2 linked regions of the Posidoniimonas polymericola genome follow. The protein of the gene in region 1 interacts with the protein of each later gene in a pairwise test. Links are inferred from orthologs where the notes say so. Each region holds a gene or a part of one and is shown in the gene's direction. Other genes may lie near its edges.

Region 1 (9,992 bases):
TTCGCACGGCCCCGGTCCGCTGCGGCGCCTAGCAGCGAGGATCCACGCCCGCCATGCTTCGTCGGGCTCGTCGGCTAGCTACGGTTCCACGGGCGGTTCGTCCGCTAGCCACGGCTCGTACAGCACCTCGTACTACTCGACCAGTTCTCACGGCAGCTCGTCCTCGAGCAGTTACTCGACAGAGTACTCATCGGGTAGCAGCTACAGCAGCCATGGCTCTTACAGCACGCATGGCAGCTACAGCAGCCACGGCAGCTACTCGTCCACCGGCGTTACGACCGAGGTCTACGCGGCCAAGCCGGTTTACAGCGAGGGCGTCGTGGTCACCAGCTCGGTGACCTCTGGCAAGGGCACGCTCCGCGTGACAGTGCCGGCCGACGCCGTGGTGTGGGTCAACGACAAGCAGACCACCAGCACCGGCACCGACCGACACTACGTGTCCAACGGCCTGCGTGCTGGTCAGAGCTACACCTATCGCGTGAAGGTCGAGTTCGAGCGTGACGGCAAGGCCGTTACCGAGAACCGCACCGCTACGCTGACCGCCGGTGGCGAGGTTTCGCTGGCGTTCTCTGCTCCCAACGAGCCGACCCCGGCTGTCGTCGAGGGTGAGCAGGAGACCTCCACCAAGCTGACCCTGAACGTCCCGGCCGACGCCAAGGTTACCCTGGCTGGAGCCGAGACCCGTCAGACCGGCGAGGTTCGCGAGTTCGCGACCACACGTCTACCCGCCGGGCACACTTGGGAGGACTACACGGTCCGGGTTGAGTACGAGCTGGACGGCAAGCCGACCTCGCAGGAGCGGGTCATCACCCTCCGCGGTGGCGACGACCTGCAGCTCGACTTCGGCGCCGACGCCCAGACGCTAGCATCCAACTAGCCCGGCGCCGCTGCCCCTAATTACTGTGTAGCGGCGTCGCTAAGACATTGGCCCCGCACCGGCATTGACCGGTGCGGGGTTTTTTCATTTGCTACGGGCGCGATCACTACCCGCCCTCTTCCTGCTAGCTACTGCTGTGGCCAAGAACAAATCAGACGAGGCGGCTTCGCCCAAGGAGAAGCCGGCCAAGAAGCCCCGGCCCGAACCGGGGCCGTGGCCGCTGCCGTACTGGGCCCGGCTGGGGCTGTCGGTCTGGCTGGCGTGGCACGTGTTTGTGGTGTTCATGGCGCCGCTGTCGCTGCAGCCGAAGAACTCGGAGCTCACGCGGGTGACCGCCCAGTCGCCGTTTGTCCGCTGGTACACCGACCCGCTGTACCTCAACGGCGGCTATTCGTTCTTCAGCCCCGACCCACCCATGGCGGGCCAGCTGGTGCGGTACCGGGTGCTCGGCGAATCCGGCGAGCCAATCGCCGAGGGGGAATTCCCCAACCGGGCCAATAGCAACCACGCCACGCAGTGGCCGCGGCTGTGGTACCACCGGCACATGATGCTGGCCGACCAGGCCGGCGACCTGCGGGTGTTTGGTCCCCCACCCAACGCGACCTACGACGACGTGAGAAGAACCCAGCAGCAGAACCTGGAACTCAACCTGCGTTCTTACGCCCGCCATCTACTCCGCACCCACGGCGGCCAAGCGGTTGAGCTGCAGTACATCGAGCACCGCTCGCTCAACCCCGAGGAGTTCCGCCCGCGCGTCCTGGCGGACGGCACGGTTCAGCCGCCGCCGGACATCTCGGCGACCGACCCGTCGTTGTACCGCACGGTGCTAACCCTTACCGAGCGGGCGGGCCAACTCGAGCAGCCGCTGCTGCCGCCGCGGTTCTACAACCAATCGTCGCCGGCCGAGCCCGAGTCGTTGCCTCTTGGTGGGGGGGCGTGACTATGATCAACCGCGTCAGCGAGTACCTCCGCACGGTGTGGCGGGGCTGGAACGACTTCTGGTTCACCCCGACCGACCCGGCGCTGGTTTCAATCCTGCGGGTGCTGGTCGGCGGCATGCTGCTGTACACGCACCTGGTGTGGTCGTTCGGCCTGCACGCGTTCTTCAGCCCGACCGACGGATGGACCGGCGAGCTGCTGCCGGCGACGCAGGGCGGGCGGATGGGCTTCAGCTACTGGGACTACATCGGCTCGGACACGCTGCGGTGGTCGGTGCACGTGCTCAATCTGATCGTGTTCTTCCTGCTCACAATCGGTCTGTTCTCGCGCTGGGTCGCCGTGCTGGCCTGGATCTCCGCGTTGAGCTACGCCAACCGCGTCACGCCCGGCGCCTTCTTTGGCCTGGACAAGGCCAACTGCATGATGATCACGTACGTGATGCTGAGCCCGTGCGGCGCGCGGTACTCGGTCGACCGGCTGCTGCGGCTCCGCCGCGGCGCATCGACCGAGGCGGGGCCCAGCGTGATGGCCAACCTCGCCACGCGGCTCATCCAGCTGCACCTCTGCGTCATCTACCTGTTCGGCGGGCTCGGCAAAGCCCAGGGCGACATGTGGTGGAACGGCGGCGCCGTGTGGTACTCGGTGGCGAGCTACGAGTACCGCTCGCTCGACATGACCTGGCTATCGGCGCAGGTCCCGCTGTGGGGGGGCGGGTCGTTCGACCTGCTGTACGTGGTCGACTTCCTGACCCACGCCACCGTGTTCCTCGAGATCTTCTACTGCTGCCTGGTGTGGAACCGCTGGGCCCGGCCGTGGATGCTGGCCGCGATGATCGGCATGCATCTGTTCATCGGCGCCGCGATGGGGATGTGGACGTTCGCCCTGATCATGATCTTCGCGAACATGGCGTTCCTGCAGCCCGAGACCGTCCGCCGCTGGTGCGACCCGCTCGCCCGACGGGTCAAGCTGGCCGTGGCTGGCGAGAAGGCTGCGGCCTAGGCCTGGAAGCCCGCTGGCGGGATTGAGGCTGGATTGAGGGCAGATCCCGCCCGTGGGGCCGCTCGCGGGCGTCCCGTGGGGCGGCTATAATGCGGGGCTGCGTCTGTCACCCTGGGGCGAACCTGGGGCCCGGCTTTGGGTCCCCCGGGAACGACCCCGTCCGTACCAGTTCCGCCTGGAGCCTGATCCCCGTGTTCGAGACCATCGCCATCGTTGGCGCCACCGGCGCCGTGGGCACTTTGATCCGCCAGATGCTAGCCGAGCGGGACTTCCCGTATCAGCGCATCAAGTTTCTGGCCTCGGCCCGGAGTGCGGGCACGACGGTCGAGTTCAAGGGCGAGCAGCACCCGGTCGAGGAGCTCGTGCCCGACGCGTTCAACGACATCGACCTGGCGATCGGCAGCACGCCGGACGACGTCGCCCAGGAGTTCTGCCCGTGGGCGGTCGAACGCAACTGCGTGGTGGTCGACGAGTCGGGTTACTGGCGGATGGACCCAAAGGTGCCGCTGGTCGTCCCCGAGATCAATCCGGAGGCGGCGCTCAAGCACCAGGGCATCATCTCCAGCCCGAACTGCAGCACCACGCAGATGGTGCTCGCCATGAAGCCGCTGCACGACGCCGGCAAGATCCGCCGCGTGATCGTCAGCACCTACCAGGCGACCAGCGGCGCGGGCGTCGCGGGGCAGCGTGACCTCGACAACGGCTCGCGGGCGTACCTCGACGGCAAGCAGCACGACTACGAAGTTTTCGCCCACCCGATCGCGTTCAACCTGATCCCGCAGATCGGCTCGCACAAGGAGCAGGGCTACACGTCCGAAGAGATGAAGATGGTCTACGAGACCCAGAAGATCTTCGGCGATGACTCGATCAAGGTGTGCCCGACCTGCGTCCGCGTGCCGGTGAGCAACTGCCACAGCGAGAGCATCCTGGTCGAGACCGAACGCAAGATCACAGTCCATCAGGCCCGCGAGCTGTTCGCCGCCACGCCCGGCATCAAGGTGGTCGACGATCTGGGCGCCGGTCAGTACCCAATGCCGCAGACCTGCGCCGGCGACGACAACACGTTCATCGGCCGTATCCGCGAGGACCTGTCCTGCGACAACGGCCTGGCGTTCTGGTGCGTCAGCGACAACCTCCGCAAGGGCGCCGCGACCAACGCGGTGCAGATTGCCGAGCTGCTGGTCAAGCAGGCCGCCGGTGCGGTTTAGCTCGGATGCCGCGCGTCAAGCTCACCATCGCCTACGACGGGGCCGCCTACGCGGGCTGGCAGGTCCAGCCCGCGCGGCGGACCGTGCAGGGCGAGGTAGAGCGTGCCTGGCGTGAGATCACCGGCGAGGAGGTCCGCCTGACCGCTAGCGGCCGTACCGACGCCGGCGTGCACGCGCTGGGGCAGGTGGCTGGAGTGGAGACCCAGACCATGATCGCGACCGAGCAGATCGCCCGGGCGCTCAACGCCCACCTGCCGGACGACATCGTGGTGGTTTCCTCCGAAGCCGCGCCGCCCAACTTCCACGCCACGCACGACGCGCTCCGCAAGACCTACCGGTACCAGATCCACAACAGCCGCACCCGGCCGCTGATGGACCGCGGCTACGTGTGGCACTTCCCCGCCGGCGAGCTCGACGCCGAGCTGATGCGGCAGGGCGGCCAGCACCTGCTCGGGCGGCACGACTTCGTCAGCTTCGAGTCGACCGGCTCCGAACGCGCGACCACGGTCCGGACCATCCTCCGACTCGACATCACGCAGCGCGGCGAGCGGTTCGAAATCGAGGTCACCGGCGACGGCTTCCTCTACAACATGGTCCGCGCGATCGCCGGCACGCTGGTCGAGGTCGGCCGCGGCGCAAAGCCGCCCGAGTGGGTCGCCGAGGTGATCGCTGCCCGCAGCCGCAAGGCCGCCGGGCCGACGGCCCCGCCGCAGGGGCTGGTGCTGGTTTCGGTGGAGTACTAGCGGCAGGAGCGGCACGCGTGGCGGAGCCGCTGTTTGCTGTATGCGCGGCGGAGCCAAGGGTGCTGTATGCGCGGCGGAGCCGCGACGCTTCCTAATTGCGTTCGCTTCTGGGGAGTGGGATAGGCTAGAATTGGAAGCTGAGCCCTCCTAACTACCCTACCTGAGTCGCGAGCATCGATGAACGCCGCACGAGTTCTTGCCGTACTTACTTCACTTGCGCTGTGCGCGGCCGCCGGCGCCCAGCAGCGTCCGGTCGACCTGGTCGACCCCTTCCTCGGCACGGCGCCGCTGACGGATCCGGCGGACATTGGCTTTGAGCCGCCGTACCGCGTGTGGGCGGGGCTGACGTTCCCCGGCGCGTCGCGGCCCAACGCGATGGTGCAGCTCAGCCCGATGACCGAGTACCGCAGCGGCGCGGGCTACGAGTACGAGGACGAGCGGATCCTCGCCTTCACGCACACCAACAAGGGGCACTGGAACCTCTGCTACCTGCCGGTGCTGCCGGTTACTGGCGAGATCGACACGCGACGCGAGGGCAGGGGAGGGCCGCGCGGCGAGTTGCTCGGCTCGCGGTTCCGGCACGAGGAGGAGTCGGCCTCGCCCGGCTACTACCGCGTGCGGCTCGACGACTACGGCGTCGACGCCGAGCTGACCTCCACGCTCCGCTGCGGTCTGCACCGCTACCGCTACCCGGCAGGGCAGGAGGCCAAGATAGTGTTCGATATCGCCCGCTCCAACGAACGCGTGCGGGATTTCGAGCTCGAGCAGGACGGGTTCCACGCGGTGTCGGGCTTTCAGCAGGCAAACGAGAAGGTCTACTTCTACGCGACCGTTAGCCGCGACATCGAAGAGTTTGAGACCATCGACCTAGGCCGCGGCCGCTGGGGCCGCCCGCTCAAGGTGCTCCGCCTGGCCGCGGGTGACGAGCCGGTCGAGCTGCGGATCGGCTTGTCGTTTGTGAGCGTCGAGAACGCGCGACGCAACCTCGAGGCCGAGCTCGACGGCCGCTCGTTCGACGAGGTCCGCCGCGAGGCGACCGACGAGTGGAGCACGCTGCTCTCCAAGGCCGAGGTTGCCGGCGGCACGCCGCGGCAGCGGGGGCTGTACTACTCGTGCCTGTACCGCTCGTTCCTGTGGCCCGCCCTGCGGTCCGACGCCAACGGCGAGTTCACCGACGCCCAGGGCCGGGTCGTGCGGAAGGAGTTCCGCTACTACACCAAGCCCTCGCTGTGGGACGACTACCGCAACAAGCTGGTGCTGCTGGCGATGCTCTCGCCCGATGTCACGGCGGACGTGATCTCGTCGCTGGTCGACCGGGGCGAGATCGAGGGCTACATGCCGACCTTCTTCCACGGCGACCACGCGGCGCCGTACATCGCCGGCTGCTACTTGCGCGGCGTCCGCGGTTACGATGTTCACGCCGCTTATCAGCTGCTCAAGAAAAACGCCACGGTCCCCGGCCGCGGCGGGCGGCCCCACCTGAGGGAGTACGACGAGCGGGGCTACATCGCCACGCCGCCGGTCGACCGCCCCGAGGTCGAGACCAAGGCTAAGGCCGGCGTCACCAAGACCCTCGAGTACGCCTACGATGACTACGCCGTCGGCCTGCTGGCCCGCGAGCTTGGCGACGGCGCCACGCGGCTGCAGATGGAAGACCGCGTGAAGAACTACGCCAACGTGTTCGACCCCGCGACCGGGCTAATGCGGGGGCGGCTCGACGACGGGCAGTTCGTCACCCCGTTCGATCCCGAGCAGCCGTACTACGAGTACATGTACCGCGAGGCGAACGCCTGGCAGAGCACGTTCTTCGCCCCGCACGACACGGCCGGCCTGGTCGAGCTGTTCGGCGGCAAGCAGGCGTGCGAGGCCCAGCTCGACCGGCTGTTCACTATCCCTTGGAACCCGCGGCATATCGCGCGCAACGTGTCGTGCTTCCTGGGGCAGTACTGCCACGGCAACCAGCCGGACCATGGGTTCCCGTACGTCTACTACTGGGTCGACCGTCAGGAGAAGTGCCAGGCGGTGCTCAATACGCTGATGGACCGCTTCTACGGCATGGCGGGCGGCCACGCCCTGTGCGGCATGGACGACGCCGGCGAGATGTCCTCGTGGTACGTGATGAACGCGATCGGCCTTTACTCGTACTCGCCGGCGGATCCAGAGTACGTCGTGACCGTGCCGCTGTTCGACGAGGTCAAGCTGACACTGCCGAACAATACGGTGACGATCAAGCGTCGGGGCGCCGGCGAGAAGATCCGCCGCGTGACGCTGGACGGAACGCCGCTGGACGGCTGGATCGTGACGCATGACGATCTGACCCGCGCCGGCGAACTCGTCATCGAAGCCGAAGCAACCCGCAATTAGCGCGGGCCGCCAGGCCGCCTCCCTCATTGAGCACGCCGATGCGCACCGTCCTCCGTTTCGTCGCCGCCGTGGTGTTAGGGCTCGCGTTGTCGCTGATCGGCGTGATCGCGGTCGAGTTCTACAGCTCGATTGTGCACCCCTTCCCGCCGGGGATTCAGCAGATGGAGGACCCCGAGAAGCAGATGGAGGCGATGTGCGTGCACGTCGCCAACTACCCGGGCTGGGTGCTGGCGAGCGTCGTGCCGATGTGGCTGGGCACGGTCTGCCTGGGCGTCTACGCCGCGCGGCGGATCCAGGGCGTCGCCGCGGCGTTGACGGTCGCGGCGCCGCTGTTCTTGGCCCTCGGATTGAACCTGTCGATGCTGCCCTACCCGTGGTGGTTCACGGCGGCGATGCTGGTGGGCTTTCCGATCGCAGTGTGGCTAGTCTTTACGGCGTCGCAGCCGAGGGCGGTAGGCGAAGGCCCGGAGCAAGACGCAAAGGAAGTCGCTGTGTAGCGGCTCGCTATCTCCTGCCCGGTTACGCGACGCCGGTCGCCTCGAGCCTCGTCACCACGCCGTCCATACCGGTGACCCACCACCGCCGGCCGTTGCCAGCGGCCGCTGGTGGCGCGAGCACGAACAAACGCGGCGTCGCCGAGTGCCGGTGCAGAACTGCGCCGCCTTCGCCGGCCAGCAGTGTCACCAATCCGCGGTCGGACACGCAGCAGTAGGTCTGCTGGTTGGGCGCCGGGCTGGTTACTGCTACGCCGCGGGGGCAGCGGCCGGTCTCGACGTGCTGCTCCCACAGCGTCTCGCCCGTTGGTGTTAGCTTTACGACCCGGTCGTCGAGGTGCGTAACGACGACCGCAGGCGAATCAGTGGCGGTAGCGGTAACGCCGGCAACCTGCTCGGCCACGATCCCTAAGAACTCGCCGGTCGCCGCCACGTAGCGGCCGAGCCGGTAGCCGCGGTCAACGATCCACAGCTCCTCGCCAACCATCACCGGCGAGCAGTCGCCCGCCGCGTAGTAGCGGCTCTTGGACTGCACCTGCCCGGTTGGCGCCGCCGCGGACCAGACGAGCTCGCCGCTCTCGGGATCGAATGCGTACAACTGGCCGTCCCACGCGCCGCAGCCGATCAGGCCACTCGCGCCGAGCGGCGATGGGGCGGCCTCGAACGCGAAGCCCGCCAGGTCCCGCGACCAAGCGATCTTGCTGCTGGCCAAATCGAATGCGTGCATCGCGCCATTTGCGTCGCCAAGCAATGCCCGGCCGCCAACGACGAGGGCCGCCGCGAACAGCGGGGCGGGGAGCTGCTGCCTATTTCGCACCTCGCCCGACGCGGCGTCGAGCAGCCATAGACCGCCGTCCGAGTCCCCGACGATTAGCAGCCCTCGCTCGGCTTCGTGCGCCAGCGAGTGCAGCACCTCGCGGCCGGTCTGCCGCCGCCACATGGGCTGCATCGTCTCGGTGTCGAGGGCCGTGACCAGGCCGGCGGTGTCGGCGAACACGAGCAAGTTACCGTCGGCGCCGCTTACCTGAAGCAGTTCGGTCTTGATGCCGGCGGCGTTGGCGTAGGTCGAGGCCTCGTACCGGCCGCTCTTGTCGGGCCAATCGAATTCGACCGCCTGCTCGTTGACCACGGCCTGCGGCGGGATGTCGAGGTCGGTGTCGAGTCGGACCTCGCCGCCCGGCGCGGCCATGCGGACTTTGATAAAGTGCCGACCCGCGACCAGACCCTCGGCCGGCAACAGCGCGGTGTAGTGCACGGCGGCCGTGTTGGCATTGATCGCCGGCTTTGGCCGCTTGGCGGCCTGCAGCTTGTGCGGCTGCGTTGCATCGCCGTCGATGGTCGCCACCACGCGGGCGTGCTCGGGCGGGTGGTCGATCGAGAGCGGCTCAACCCACGCGTGCAGCCGGACCGAACTGGGGTGCTTCGGCGCCTGCCGCGCCTGCAGCTCGGCGCGGAAGCCGACCCGCGGCTCGGCCAGCGGCAGACGCAGCGTCGTGACGTCGCGCGGGCCGCCTGCGGCCGACTCGTGGAAGTGGTAGCGGTGGGTCAGCCGCCCGCCGGCCACCGCGACCGTCGCGTAGCCGGGGTTCTTGCGGAAGGTCTCGCCGCCGTTGATCCGCGGGGTGTTCTGCCACGTCCGGGCGTCGACCTGGTGCCAGTGCCCGTCGAGCATCAGCCGCAGGTTGTGGCCGCGGAGCGCCTCCCACAGGCGGAGCTTGTCGTACTCGCTGGCGTAGCCGGCATTGCCGCTGAGCGGGTGGTGCAGGCAGAGGATCAGCGGCGTCGACGGGTCGACCTGCTCGAGGTCCGACCGCAGCCAGCCGAGCGTCCGCTGGTCGATGCAGGGGAGCGGGTCGAGCGATCCGGCCGAGTTGAGGCAGACAAAGTGCACGCCGCCGTGGTCGAAGCTGTACGAGTCGCCGCCGTGCCGCTCGCGGAGGTAGCGGCCGATCATCGACCAGGTGTTGTCGTGGTTGCCGGCGACGCAGTACACCGGCAGGCCGAAGCCGTCGATCGCCCGGCCCCAGTCGTCCCAGCAGTCGTCGACCACGCTGTACTCGAACACGTCGCCGGTGTGCAGGGCGAACGCCGGCGTCAGCGGCCCGCCCTCGACCGCTTCATCTTTGACCGGCTGGGCGTCGGCACCGATCGGCCGCGCGGCCCGTTCGGCGAACCAGCCCAGCACGCCGACGCTACGCCCGCCGCCGGTGTACGCCTGGCCCGCCGGCCGCGGGTCGAGGTGGGTGTCGGACAGGTGGATGAACGCGAAGTCGTCGACCAGCGGCGCATCGGCCGCCGCTCCCACCGCGGCGTGGCTCGATCGTTTTGCGAGCACCCTACCAGCGGTGAGCGAGGAGAGCACCTGAGC
Region 2 (9,920 bases), on another replicon or contig:
GCTAGGCGAGCAGCTAAGAGGCCAACATGAGCGTGGCGCGCTCACGACATCGGCGAGAATTCAGCCAGAAGCGTGGCGGTTCTTGGAGAGCTTCTTCTTGATCTCCTTCTTCAGGTCGCCCAGAACCGAGGCCTTGTTGGTGTTCTCCAGCACCTGCATCACGACCTTTTTGGGGCCCTTGTCACCCCAGCTCGATCCCTGCTCGAAGTACACCCGCGCCGCCTGGCCGACGATGTAGCTGCCGTAGCCGGCGGCCGCGGCCTGGGGCGCGGCGACCAGCGGCGCCGCGGCGCCGAGCGAGATCCCCTTCAGCAGCGAGCTGCCGTAGCTGGTCACGGCCTCGCCGAGCATCACCCAGCCGGCCGCCTTGGCGAGCGACAGCGCCAGGTCCCGGGCGCGGCCGACGCTCATCTCCAGCCCGTAGACGTTGGCCAGCGTAACGATCATCGCCGCGTCGACAGCCAAGCCGCCGGCAACGTCCGCCACCGCCACCGGGTTGAGCGCCACGGCGGTCGCCTTGGCGACCGCGAACGTGCGGATCACCTGGGTCGCCTTCTGGTTGCGCATCTGCACGCGGATTGCGGCGATGCGGTCGCTGCGGTCCGCGGCGTACATCGACGCGTTCAGCGCAATCAGCGACGAGCCGTCTGCCTCCAGCACCTCGAGGATCCGCTCGCGGAGCCCGCCGACGTCGACCGGCGGCTTCCGCCACTCGCTCCGCTGCGACCCGTCGGCGCTCTCGATCACATACTGCAGCTCGCGCGGGTCGGCCGACGTCGTGACGATGTTCTCCGGGTCGACCAGCCCGGCCGCCCGCTGCGTGCGGAGCACGTCGAGCAGGTCCTCGAGCTGGCTCGGCGTGTACAGGTCGGTCTTGTTAACCACCAGCAGGATCGGCTTGTGGAAGGTCGCCAGCTCGGCCAGCGCGTTGTGCTCGGTCTCGTTGAGGTCCGAGTCGGTGACGAACAGGATCAGGTCGGCCCGCTCGGCCGCCTCGCGCGCCATCTCGGCCCGCTCGGCGCCGCCGACCTCGTTCAGGCCTGGCGTGTCGACCAGCACGACCTGCGACTGCTCAAAGCCCGGCAGCACGTACCCGGCGCCCTCCCAGTCGAGCCGCCAGACATCCTTGGTCCAGCCGCCGCGGACGTTCACCTGGGCCGACTGCGTGCCGGTCAAGGCGTTGATCAGGGCGCTCTTGCCGGTCGAGATCTCGCCGAACACGACAATCTCGACCCGGCCGCTGCGGAGCTTGCGGGCCATGTCCCGCAGCTCGCGGAGGTCGCCGAGCAGGATGTCGCGTTCGGCCTCGTTGCAGCCCTCGACCTTCTCGATCGCGCGGCGCACGGCGTCGAGCGCCGACCACATCTCGCGGTCGTCGTGCTCGGGCGGCGGCCCAGCCGGGGACTGCCCAGCCGGGGACCCCGCTTCCGGGGGCTGGGCGGCCGCGGCGTCGGGGGTGGTCTCTTCTTGATTCACACGGAGTTCCGTAGGGCGTTGTTGGCAGGCTCTGGGGCAATCATCGTGCCGAGCCGGCGTAATTCTACAGTGTAGCCCCCCCTAGCCGGCGAGCTACGCCTCGCCGGAGGCCGCCTCCCCAAAGGTTCTGTAACTGGCGGTTTTGTCCGCAGGATTTTGTCCGCAGGGTTTTGTCCACCACCCTCCTCGGCGAGCCAGCCCCAACTCCTGCCAGCGTGACCGTTTTCCACTGCAATAGCGGCCTCAAACGCGATTCCCGCCGGTGACCGGCCCACGGGTGTTTTGTCCGAAATATCGCGCGGAGGGGACAAAACCCCTGGCGAACCCACCCCCTGCGTGGCTCCCCTGCAATCTCAGGCGGCAGCCCTACGAGAGGAGCTTATCTACCGAGCGCGCAGCGCCACACGAACCGCCGGCTTCCGCCCGCAGTTGCTTCAGAGCACAGAACGCCCAAGTCGATCTACCACAACCTCTCCATTGGACCGCGCTCAGTGCGTCATTTCTACAAGAAACGGGAGAATGCCCCGATTCGCCCTCAGCGGGTGGTGAAGGCCGACCCGCGGGCGAATCGATCGCCCTACCGAATCACCGTCTTGCTGGACTCGCCCGCTTCTTCGCGGACCAAGCGTGGGACCGCGTAGCCGGGCAGGCGGGCGCGGAGCTTGGTGATGATCTGCTCGCCGAGCTCGCTCGGCGTTTCGAAGTGCGCCGCGCCCGCGACCTTGTCGAGCTGGTGCAGGTAGTACGGCATCACCCGGTGGTCGACCAGCCGCTCGCACAGCTCGGCCTGGGCGGCGGTCGTGTCGTTGACGCCGCGTAGCAGCACCGCCTGGTTCAACAGCGGCACGCCGGCGCCCGCGAGCCGGGCGATCGCCCGGGCGACCTCCCCGTTGACCGCATCGTCGAGTTCGTTGGCGTGGTTGGCGTGCAGCACCATCACCGGCGTGAGCCGCGTGCCAGTCAGCCAGGCGAGCAGCTCGTCGGTCACGCGGCTAGGGATCATCACCGGCAGCCGTGTGTGCACCCGCAGGCGGTTGACGTGGGGGATGTCGGCGATGCGGCGGGCGAGCTCGCCGAGCGTCTCATCGACGAGCGTGAGGGGGTCGCCGCCGCTGAGGATCACCTCGTGGATGGTCGGGTCGGCGGCGATCTGGGCAAGGGCCTCATCCCAAGCGGCCAAGGCCTTGGGCGACTCGCTGTAGGGGTAGTGCCGCCGGAAGCAGTAGCGGCAGTGCACGGCGCACGCGCCGGTGGTCACCAGCAGCACGCGGCCCTGGTACTTCTGCAGCAGTCCCGGCGTGAGGGCGGCCGCGGCGTCGCCGACCGGGTCCTGGTCGAAGCCGGTGGCGGGCGCCAACTCGTCGGCCAGCGGCAGCACCTGCCGCAGCAGCGGGTCGGCCGGGTCGCCGGGCCGCATCCGGCCGACGTAGCCGCGGGGCGCCAGCAGGGGGAACTCGCGGGCGGCCGCGCGGGCCGGTTCGACCCACGAATCGGGCAGTTCCAGCAGCCTAGCCAGCTCGGCTGGGTCACGGACCGCCTGCCGCAGCTCGGCCTTCCAGGGGGGGGAGTCAGCGGGGCGGACAAACCGCGTTGGAGAGGATAAACTGGTCAATTCGCCTGAATTCCGGGGGGGCGGCAGTGCCCGACCGGTTTTATCAGCGGCGGGCGCTAGTTGGAAGGCGCTAGCTGCTGGGCGCAGGGCGCTGGTTTACGCCTGGCGGCATTTTCTGCCGTTTACACGAGAAACAGCGCAAAGCGCCTTCCAACCAGCACCCGCACACCAAAACAAGACGAACAAGCGAGAGGACCTCACACGTGGGAACCATCAACACCAGCGACTTCCGCAAAGGCATGAAGGTGCAGATCGACGGCACCCCCTTCCTTTGCGTCGAGATGAACTTCCGCAAGCCCGGCAAGGGCGCCGCGCTCTACGAGTGCAAGATGAAGAACCTGCTCCGCAACACGGTTGTCGACCGCACCTACCGCGCCGGTCAGACGCTCGAGGAAGCGGACATCATGGAGTTCACCGCCCAGTTCCTGTACAAGCAGCTCGAGAGCTTCGTGTTTATGAACAACCAGGACTACGAGCAGTACGAAATGACCGCCGAGCAGGTGGGCGATCAGTGGAAGTTCCTCAAGGAGAACATGGACTGCCAGATCATGACCTTCGACAACAACCCAATCGGCGTGGCGCTGCCCAACCACGTGGTGCTGCAGGTCACGTTCGCCGAGCCGGCCCCCAAGGGCAATACGGCGACCGGCGTGTCGAAGCCCGTCACGCTCGAGACCGGCGGCGAGATCCTCGCCCCCGCCTTCATCAACGAGGGCGACTGGCTGCGGGTCGACACCCGCACCGGCGAGTACGTCGAACGGACCACCGCTCCGGCGTAATCTTCGCTCCCTCCCCTGTGGGGGACCCGCGTTCCTAGAAAACCTGGGGGTGGGGGCGCGCCGTGCCCCCTCCTCGCCCCCACCCTAACCCTCCCCCAAAGGGGAGGGGATAAACGATCGACGACGCTCTAAACAAGTCTTGTCATGCCCCTCGAAATCGTTCACTACCCGCACCCCACGCTCCGCCACGAGTCGCGCCCACTCAAGCGCGTCGACGCGGAGCTGAAGCAGATGGTGGCCGAGATGTTCGAGCTGATGTACGAGCACGAGGGGGTCGGGCTGGCGGCCAACCAGGTCGACCTGCCGTACCGCCTGTTCGTGATGAACCAGGAGGGCAACCCCGACGCCAAGGAGTTCGAACGGGTCGTCATCAACCCGGTGATCTCTAAGGGCAAGGGCTCTGAGGAAGGTCAGGAAGGCTGCCTGAGCGTGCCGGGCGTGCACGCCCAGGTGCCGCGCAAGACCTCGATCTTCCTGCAGGCGTACGACCTGTCAGGCAACGAGATCAAGGAGGAACTCCGCGGCTTCCCCGCGAGGATCGTCCAGCACGAGACCGACCACCTCGACGGCGTCATGTTCTTCGACCGCATCAGCCCGCCCGCCCGGGCGGACATCGCCGGCCAGATCGAGGAATTCGAGATCGACTTCCAGAGCCGTCTGAACACCGGCGAGGCGCCCACCGCCGAAACAGTCGCCGCCCGCCTGGCGGAGCTCGAGAAACTGCGGACTTAGTGGTTCCCCCTCCCCGGCAGGGGGAGGGGTTAGGGGAGGGGGCGCCCCTGAGACACGGCCGTCCCCGATTCTCGCGGCGCGTCTATGGTCCGTCGAAAAACGGGGACAGGCACGGCGCGTTCTGATGAGAGCTGGGACGCCGAATGTCCCTCGGGCTTCGAGCCAGTCCCCCTTTTTCGACTCGCGGCAAAACGCGGCAACGCCAGAGGGCACAACACCATGCGTCTGATCATCCTCGGAACCGGACCTTTCGCAGTGCCGATGATGCAGGCGCTGATCGCCAGCGATCACGAGATCGTGCAGGTAATCTGCAAGCCGCCCCGCGGCCGCCGCAAGGCGCCGCCGGCGCCCGTCGCGCTGGCCGCCGAGCAGGCCGGCCTGCCGCTGTGGACGCCCGAGTCCGCCAACGAACCAGAGTCGCAGGCCCGTCTCGCAGAGCTCGCCGCCGACCTCTTGGTGGTGTGCGACTACGGCGAGATCCTCAAGCGCGAGACCCTCGCCACGACCCGCCTGGGGGGCGTCAACCTGCACGGTTCGCTGCTCCCCAAGTACCGCGGCGCCGCCCCCGTGCAGTGGGCTGTCCTGAACGGCGACGCCGAGTCCGGCGTGACCGTCATCCACATGACGCCGACGCTCGACGCCGGCCCAATCCTCGGCCAGGCCGCCACGCCGATCGAACCCGACGAGACGTCCGGCGAGCTCGAGTCCCGGCTGGCCGAGCTCGGCGCGCCGCTGACGCTCGAGGTGGTCGACAAGCTGGCCGCCGGCACGGCCGGGCCGCTGCCGCAGGACGACTCGCTCCGCTGCCGCGCGCCGCGGCTCAGCAAGGAGCTGGGCCAGATCGACTGGTCCAAGCCGGCCCAGGAGATCAAGAACCTGGTCCGCGGCGCCCACCCCTGGCCCCGGGCGTACACGTTCTGGGGCTCCGGCCGGGGCGAGCCGCTGCGGCTGGTGATCGACCGGGTCGAGGTCTTGCCCGAGGCGGGCCCGGCGCCGGCCGGCGCGGTGGTGAACGCCGACGGCCGGTTGGTGGTCGCCGCCGGCGAGGGCGCCATCGAGATCCTCCAGCTCCAGCCCGCCGGCAAGCGTGCGATGGCGACCGCCGACTGGCTCCGCGGCGCGGCGATCAAGGCGGGGGATGGGCTGGGCGGCGGGCCTAAATCCTAGCCCATTGTTGGATTGCGATGGGCTTGGCGATTACAAGTAGAGCACCCGGACATCGGGACCCGGCACGCCGTGGGGCAGGAACACCTGCGTGGTTTGGTTGCGCCCGTCGACGTTGACTTCGATCTCGGCATTGCCCGCCTCGATAGTGGGGCACGTTCCGCGGACAATGAACTCGCGCGGTCCAAGGTGGGAGAGGCCGTACGAGGAATCGCCGACGATCAGGCGCAGGCTGACTTCAGCCGAATAGCGATTGGTGGACGCCATGCTTAGCGACTCCGAGTTGTTCGAGCGAGTTCAGACGTATGCCTCGCAACGAGAGTTAATAGTATCCGAAGAGAAGAAGCTCGGATACGGAAGCGACGGAACGGTTTGGCAGTCGGGAAACTCGGCTATCAAGGCTGTTCATCGGCGGCCTAATTATGAGGTTGAACGGGATAGCTACCTGCGGTTGGCGGAGGCCAGCGTTCATTCGATCGGAGGCTTCGCGGTCCCCCGGCTCATCGACTTCGACGACGCACTTCAGGTAATTGAGATGGAAATCGTGCAGGCGCCCTACCTGATCGATTTTGGCAAGGTGTACCTCGATCACCCGCCCAGCTACTGGAGCGATCCTCAGATGCGGGAGAACATCTACGCGGAATGGCGTGAGCGTTTCGAGGAGCACTGGGAAGAGGTCGCTGGCGTCATGTTCATGCTGCAGAAATACGGCATTTACTATGTGGACCCGAGGGAGTCGAACATCAACACCCAGGGGCTGGAACCCTAGGCCGTTGAGGGGCCCGGCGCCCGGTGTGCTGTCGGAGCGGTGAGAATCCCCCTCGCTCCGCCCCCCGGATCGCTGGTAGGATAGGGGACCCTCACCGCAGGACTGATGGCATGGATGGACTCGACCGCTGGGACATGGCGCTGCTAGCAGGCGCCGTGATCGCCGCGACCTGGAAGCTGATGGCGCTGATGGCCGTGCGGCGGAACCGCATCGTTGCGCAGGTGCAGCAGCAGATCGACCAGCAGCGCGAGCTGCAGAAGCAGCAGGCGGACGAGGCGGCGCAGAACGAGTCGGCCGCCTGACGCGCCGCCGCCCCGCGCGGCGCGCCGTAACGCCCCTGACCGTTTTGCTCCCCCGACCGGGAAGACGACCCTCACGACCCGACGACGCTTCTGCCTAGCTTCTGCCGACCAAGCCCCAGCCGCCCATGTCTACGCCCCCCAAAAAACTCTACATCGAAACCGTCGGCTGCCAGATGAACCTGCTCGACAGCGAGCTGGTCGTGGCGAGCCTCCGCAAGGAGGGCTACGAGCTGACCGGCACGCCGGCCGACGCCGACACCATCCTGTTCAACACGTGCAGCGTCCGGCAGCACGCCGAGGACAAGATCTACAGCGCGCTGGGCCGGCTGAAGAACGCCAAGCAAGAGAAGCCAGGCCGCGTGATCGGCGTGATGGGCTGCATGGCGCAGAAGGACCAGAAGCTGATCTTCCAGCGGGCGCCGTACGTCGACCTGATTGTCGGCCCCGGCCAGCTGCACCAGGTGCCCGAGCTGATCCGCGGCATCGAGCAGGACGGCCAGCAGCGGATGGAGGTCAGCCTCGGCCGCAAGGACGGCAAGGTCGACACCATCAAGCGGAGCCACGAGAGCTTCGACCCGCTGCGCGACCCGACCATGCGGCCCACGCCGTTCCAGGCGTACGTGCGGATCCAGATCGGCTGCGACAAGTTCTGCACCTACTGCATCGTCCCCAGCGTCCGTGGCCCGGAGCAGAGCCGACCGCCGAGCCAGGTCCTGGCCGAGGCAGGCCAGCTAGCCGACGAGGGCTGCAAGGAGATCACGCTGCTGGGCCAGACGGTCAACTCCTGGCGCCACGAGGAGGACGGCCGCCGCTGGCGGTTCAGCGACCTGCTGACCGAGCTGCACGAGGTCGACGGGCTGGAGCGGATCAAGTTCGTCACCAGCTACCCGCGCGACATGACCGACGACGTGCTCCAGGCGGTCCGCGACCTGCCGAAGCTCTGCAAGTACCTGCACGTGCCGGCGCAGAGCGGATCGGACGAGCAGCTCAAGCTCATGAAGCGCGGCTACACGGTCGCCGAGTACCGCGAGATGCACGACCGCGCCAAGCGGTGGATGCCCGACGTGGCGATCACCAGCGACTTTATCGTCGGCTTCAGCGGCGAGACCGACGCCGACTTCCAGCAGACGATGGACCTGGTCCGCGAGTGCCGGTTCAAGAACAGCTTCATCTTCAAGTACAGCGAACGCCCCGGCACCAAGGGCGCCGACCGCATGCCCGACGACGTGCCGGACGCCGTCAAGCGGGAGCGGAACAACGAGCTGCTGCAGCTGCAGAACGTGATCAGCGAGGAGGACAACCAGCCGTTCCTCGGCAAGGCGGTGCAGGTGCTGGTCGAGGGGCCGAGCCGCAAGGAAGCCATCCGGATCGAACGAAGCGAGCAGGAGGGTGAGGCTTCGCCCGGCCAAGGTCTGCAGCTCACCGGCCGCACCATGTGCGACCGGATCGTGGTGTTTGACGGCAACGCCCGGCAGATCGGCCAGACGCTGCCGGTCGTGATCTACGAGGCCAACGCCCACACGCTGCAGGGCGTCGTGCAGACCGACCACGTGGGGCCGGAGGTGTTTGATCTGGCTGGCTCGGCGGGCTGATCACTCAAACGGCTTGCCATTCACAGTAAACCCGTCGGCACGCAGGCCGTCGATCTCGCCGCGGCGGAGCTGGGGGCGGTCGGACTGCAGCTCGATGTCCTGCAGCAGGATGTTCTGCACCAGGTCGCCCTTGTTGCCCCGCAGGTCGCCGAGCGTGGCGACCGTGCCGCAGACATTCTTGATGACGATGTTGCGCACCACCGACCGCGGCGGGGCCATGCCCTGCGGGTCGAAGAACTGCGTCCACGGCTTCACGTCGAACAGCGCCTGGGCGCCGTCGAGCGTGAGGTCCTCGAAGCTGAGGTTCTCGTACAGCTGCGGCGTGTCGGGCCGCAGCTTGAGCCGGCACACCGGCACCGCCTTGCCGACCCGGCAGTTCCGCACCACGACGTTCCGCACGATGGTCGCCTCGCTGCCGCAGGTCAGCACGCCGTGGCCGCTGACGAAGTCGCAGTCTTCGACCACGATGTTCTCGACCGGCGGGCTCGACGCGTCCGCCAATGCGCGGGGGCCCTTGGTCCCTTTGAGTGCGATGCAGTCGTCGCCCACGGAAATCGTGACCCGGCGGATCGTGACGCCCTGGCAGCTGTCGATGTCGATGCCGTCGGAGCTCGGCGCTCGGTCGATCGAGACCTCGCCCCACGGCTGGTCGTCGCCCGCGATCTTGGGCGGGTCGCCGTGCGGCGCGGTGATCGAGATGTCCTCCAGCAGCACGTTGCGGCAGCGGTAGGTGTGCAGGTTCCAGAAGCCGGAGTCCTTCAGCGCGATGCCCGCTACGGTCACGGAGTCGCAGTTGTCGAAGTACATCAGCCGCGGGCGTTCGACCTCGAGGTTGGTGCACTTGCGGTTCTCGGCGCGGCGTTTCCAGAACGCCCGCCAGTAGGGCTTGCCGTTGCCATTGAGGGTCCCCTCGCCGGTGACCACGGCTCTGGGAAGGCCCTCGGCATTGATCAACGCGGGCCGCCACGGCTGCACCTTGCCCTCGATGCGGGTCTGGCGGGTGGGGAAGTCGGCGATGTCGGTCGAGCCGAGCAGCACCGCGCCCTTTTCCACGCGGAGCGAGACGCCCGGCTTGAGGAACAGGGCGCCGGTCTTGAACACGCCCGCGGGAACGACCAACTCGCCGCCCCCCTGGGCCGAGAGCTGGTCGATGGCGGCTTGGATCTTGGTGGTGTTGAGCGTCTCGCCATCGCCGACGGCGCCGTGGTCGACGATCGAGGCCGCCGGGGCGGGGCAGGGGACGGCCAGCAGGACGCCGACAGCCAGAGCAGACTGGGCAGCCAGAGCAGACAGGGCACGCAGCATAAGAAGAGCCTCTCGAGCAGCAGACAAGGTGCAGGAAATCAGGCCGAAGCTCCGGCCGCCGTCTGCCTAGCTTAGGCGTTATGCACGCCAGATTCGAGTAGAAAGGCCGCCTACCGGTCAGCTTGCGGAAGAGGGGCCGCCGGTTGCGTTAGGCGGCGCGGCTGCTGGCGTTCCACGCCTTGGTGAAGA

What was found.
Region 2: the proteins of Pla123a_RS10235 (region 1) and def interact in binary tests that used the Escherichia coli proteins (3 or more experiments, as listed by UniProt). The link is inferred for Posidoniimonas polymericola from one-to-one orthologs.

What each region holds. Positions count from the first base shown.
Region 1 is NZ_SJPO01000004.1:278,004-287,995, reverse strand. Bases 2,241-5,014 are described here. They hold Pla123a_RS10235 (aspartate-semialdehyde dehydrogenase), read left to right. Parts: upstream 2,241-3,006; coding sequence 3,007-4,023; downstream 4,024-5,014. Other genes in these bases: Pla123a_RS10225 (GH92 family glycosyl hydrolase), read left to right, coding at 4,944-5,014; truA (tRNA pseudouridine(38-40) synthase TruA), read left to right, coding at 4,029-4,766; Pla123a_RS10240 (HTTM domain-containing protein), read left to right, coding at 2,241-2,815. In the rest of the region: Pla123a_RS10250 (TIGR03000 domain-containing protein), read left to right, coding at 1-877; Pla123a_RS10245 (hypothetical protein), read left to right, coding at 1,014-1,817; more of Pla123a_RS10240, read left to right, coding at 1,814-2,240; more of Pla123a_RS10225, read left to right, coding at 5,015-7,130; Pla123a_RS10220 (hypothetical protein), read left to right, coding at 7,169-7,627; Pla123a_RS10215 (outer membrane protein assembly factor BamB family protein), read right to left, coding at 7,650-9,992.
Region 2 is NZ_SJPO01000001.1:683,278-693,197, forward strand. Bases 3,104-5,805 are described here. They hold def (peptide deformylase), read left to right. Parts: upstream 3,104-4,011; coding sequence 4,012-4,599; downstream 4,600-5,805. Other genes in these bases: efp (elongation factor P), read left to right, coding at 3,292-3,867; fmt (methionyl-tRNA formyltransferase), read left to right, coding at 4,819-5,766; Pla123a_RS02815 (hypothetical protein), read right to left, coding at 5,797-5,805. In the rest of the region: Pla123a_RS02790 (GTP-binding protein), read right to left, coding at 61-1,476; EF-P beta-lysylation protein EpmB, read right to left, coding at 2,054-3,088; more of Pla123a_RS02815, read right to left, coding at 5,806-6,030; Pla123a_RS02820 (hypothetical protein), read left to right, coding at 6,029-6,532; Pla123a_RS02825 (hypothetical protein), read left to right, coding at 6,643-6,834; tRNA (N6-isopentenyl adenosine(37)-C2)-methylthiotransferase MiaB, read left to right, coding at 6,960-8,426; Pla123a_RS02835 (glycoside hydrolase family 28 protein), read right to left, coding at 8,427-9,731; Pla123a_RS24445 (hypothetical protein), read right to left, coding at 9,880-9,920. UniProt on the Escherichia coli protein: Removes the formyl group from the N-terminal Met of newly synthesized proteins. Requires at least a dipeptide for an efficient rate of reaction. N-terminal L-methionine is a prerequisite for activity but the enzyme has broad specificity at other positions.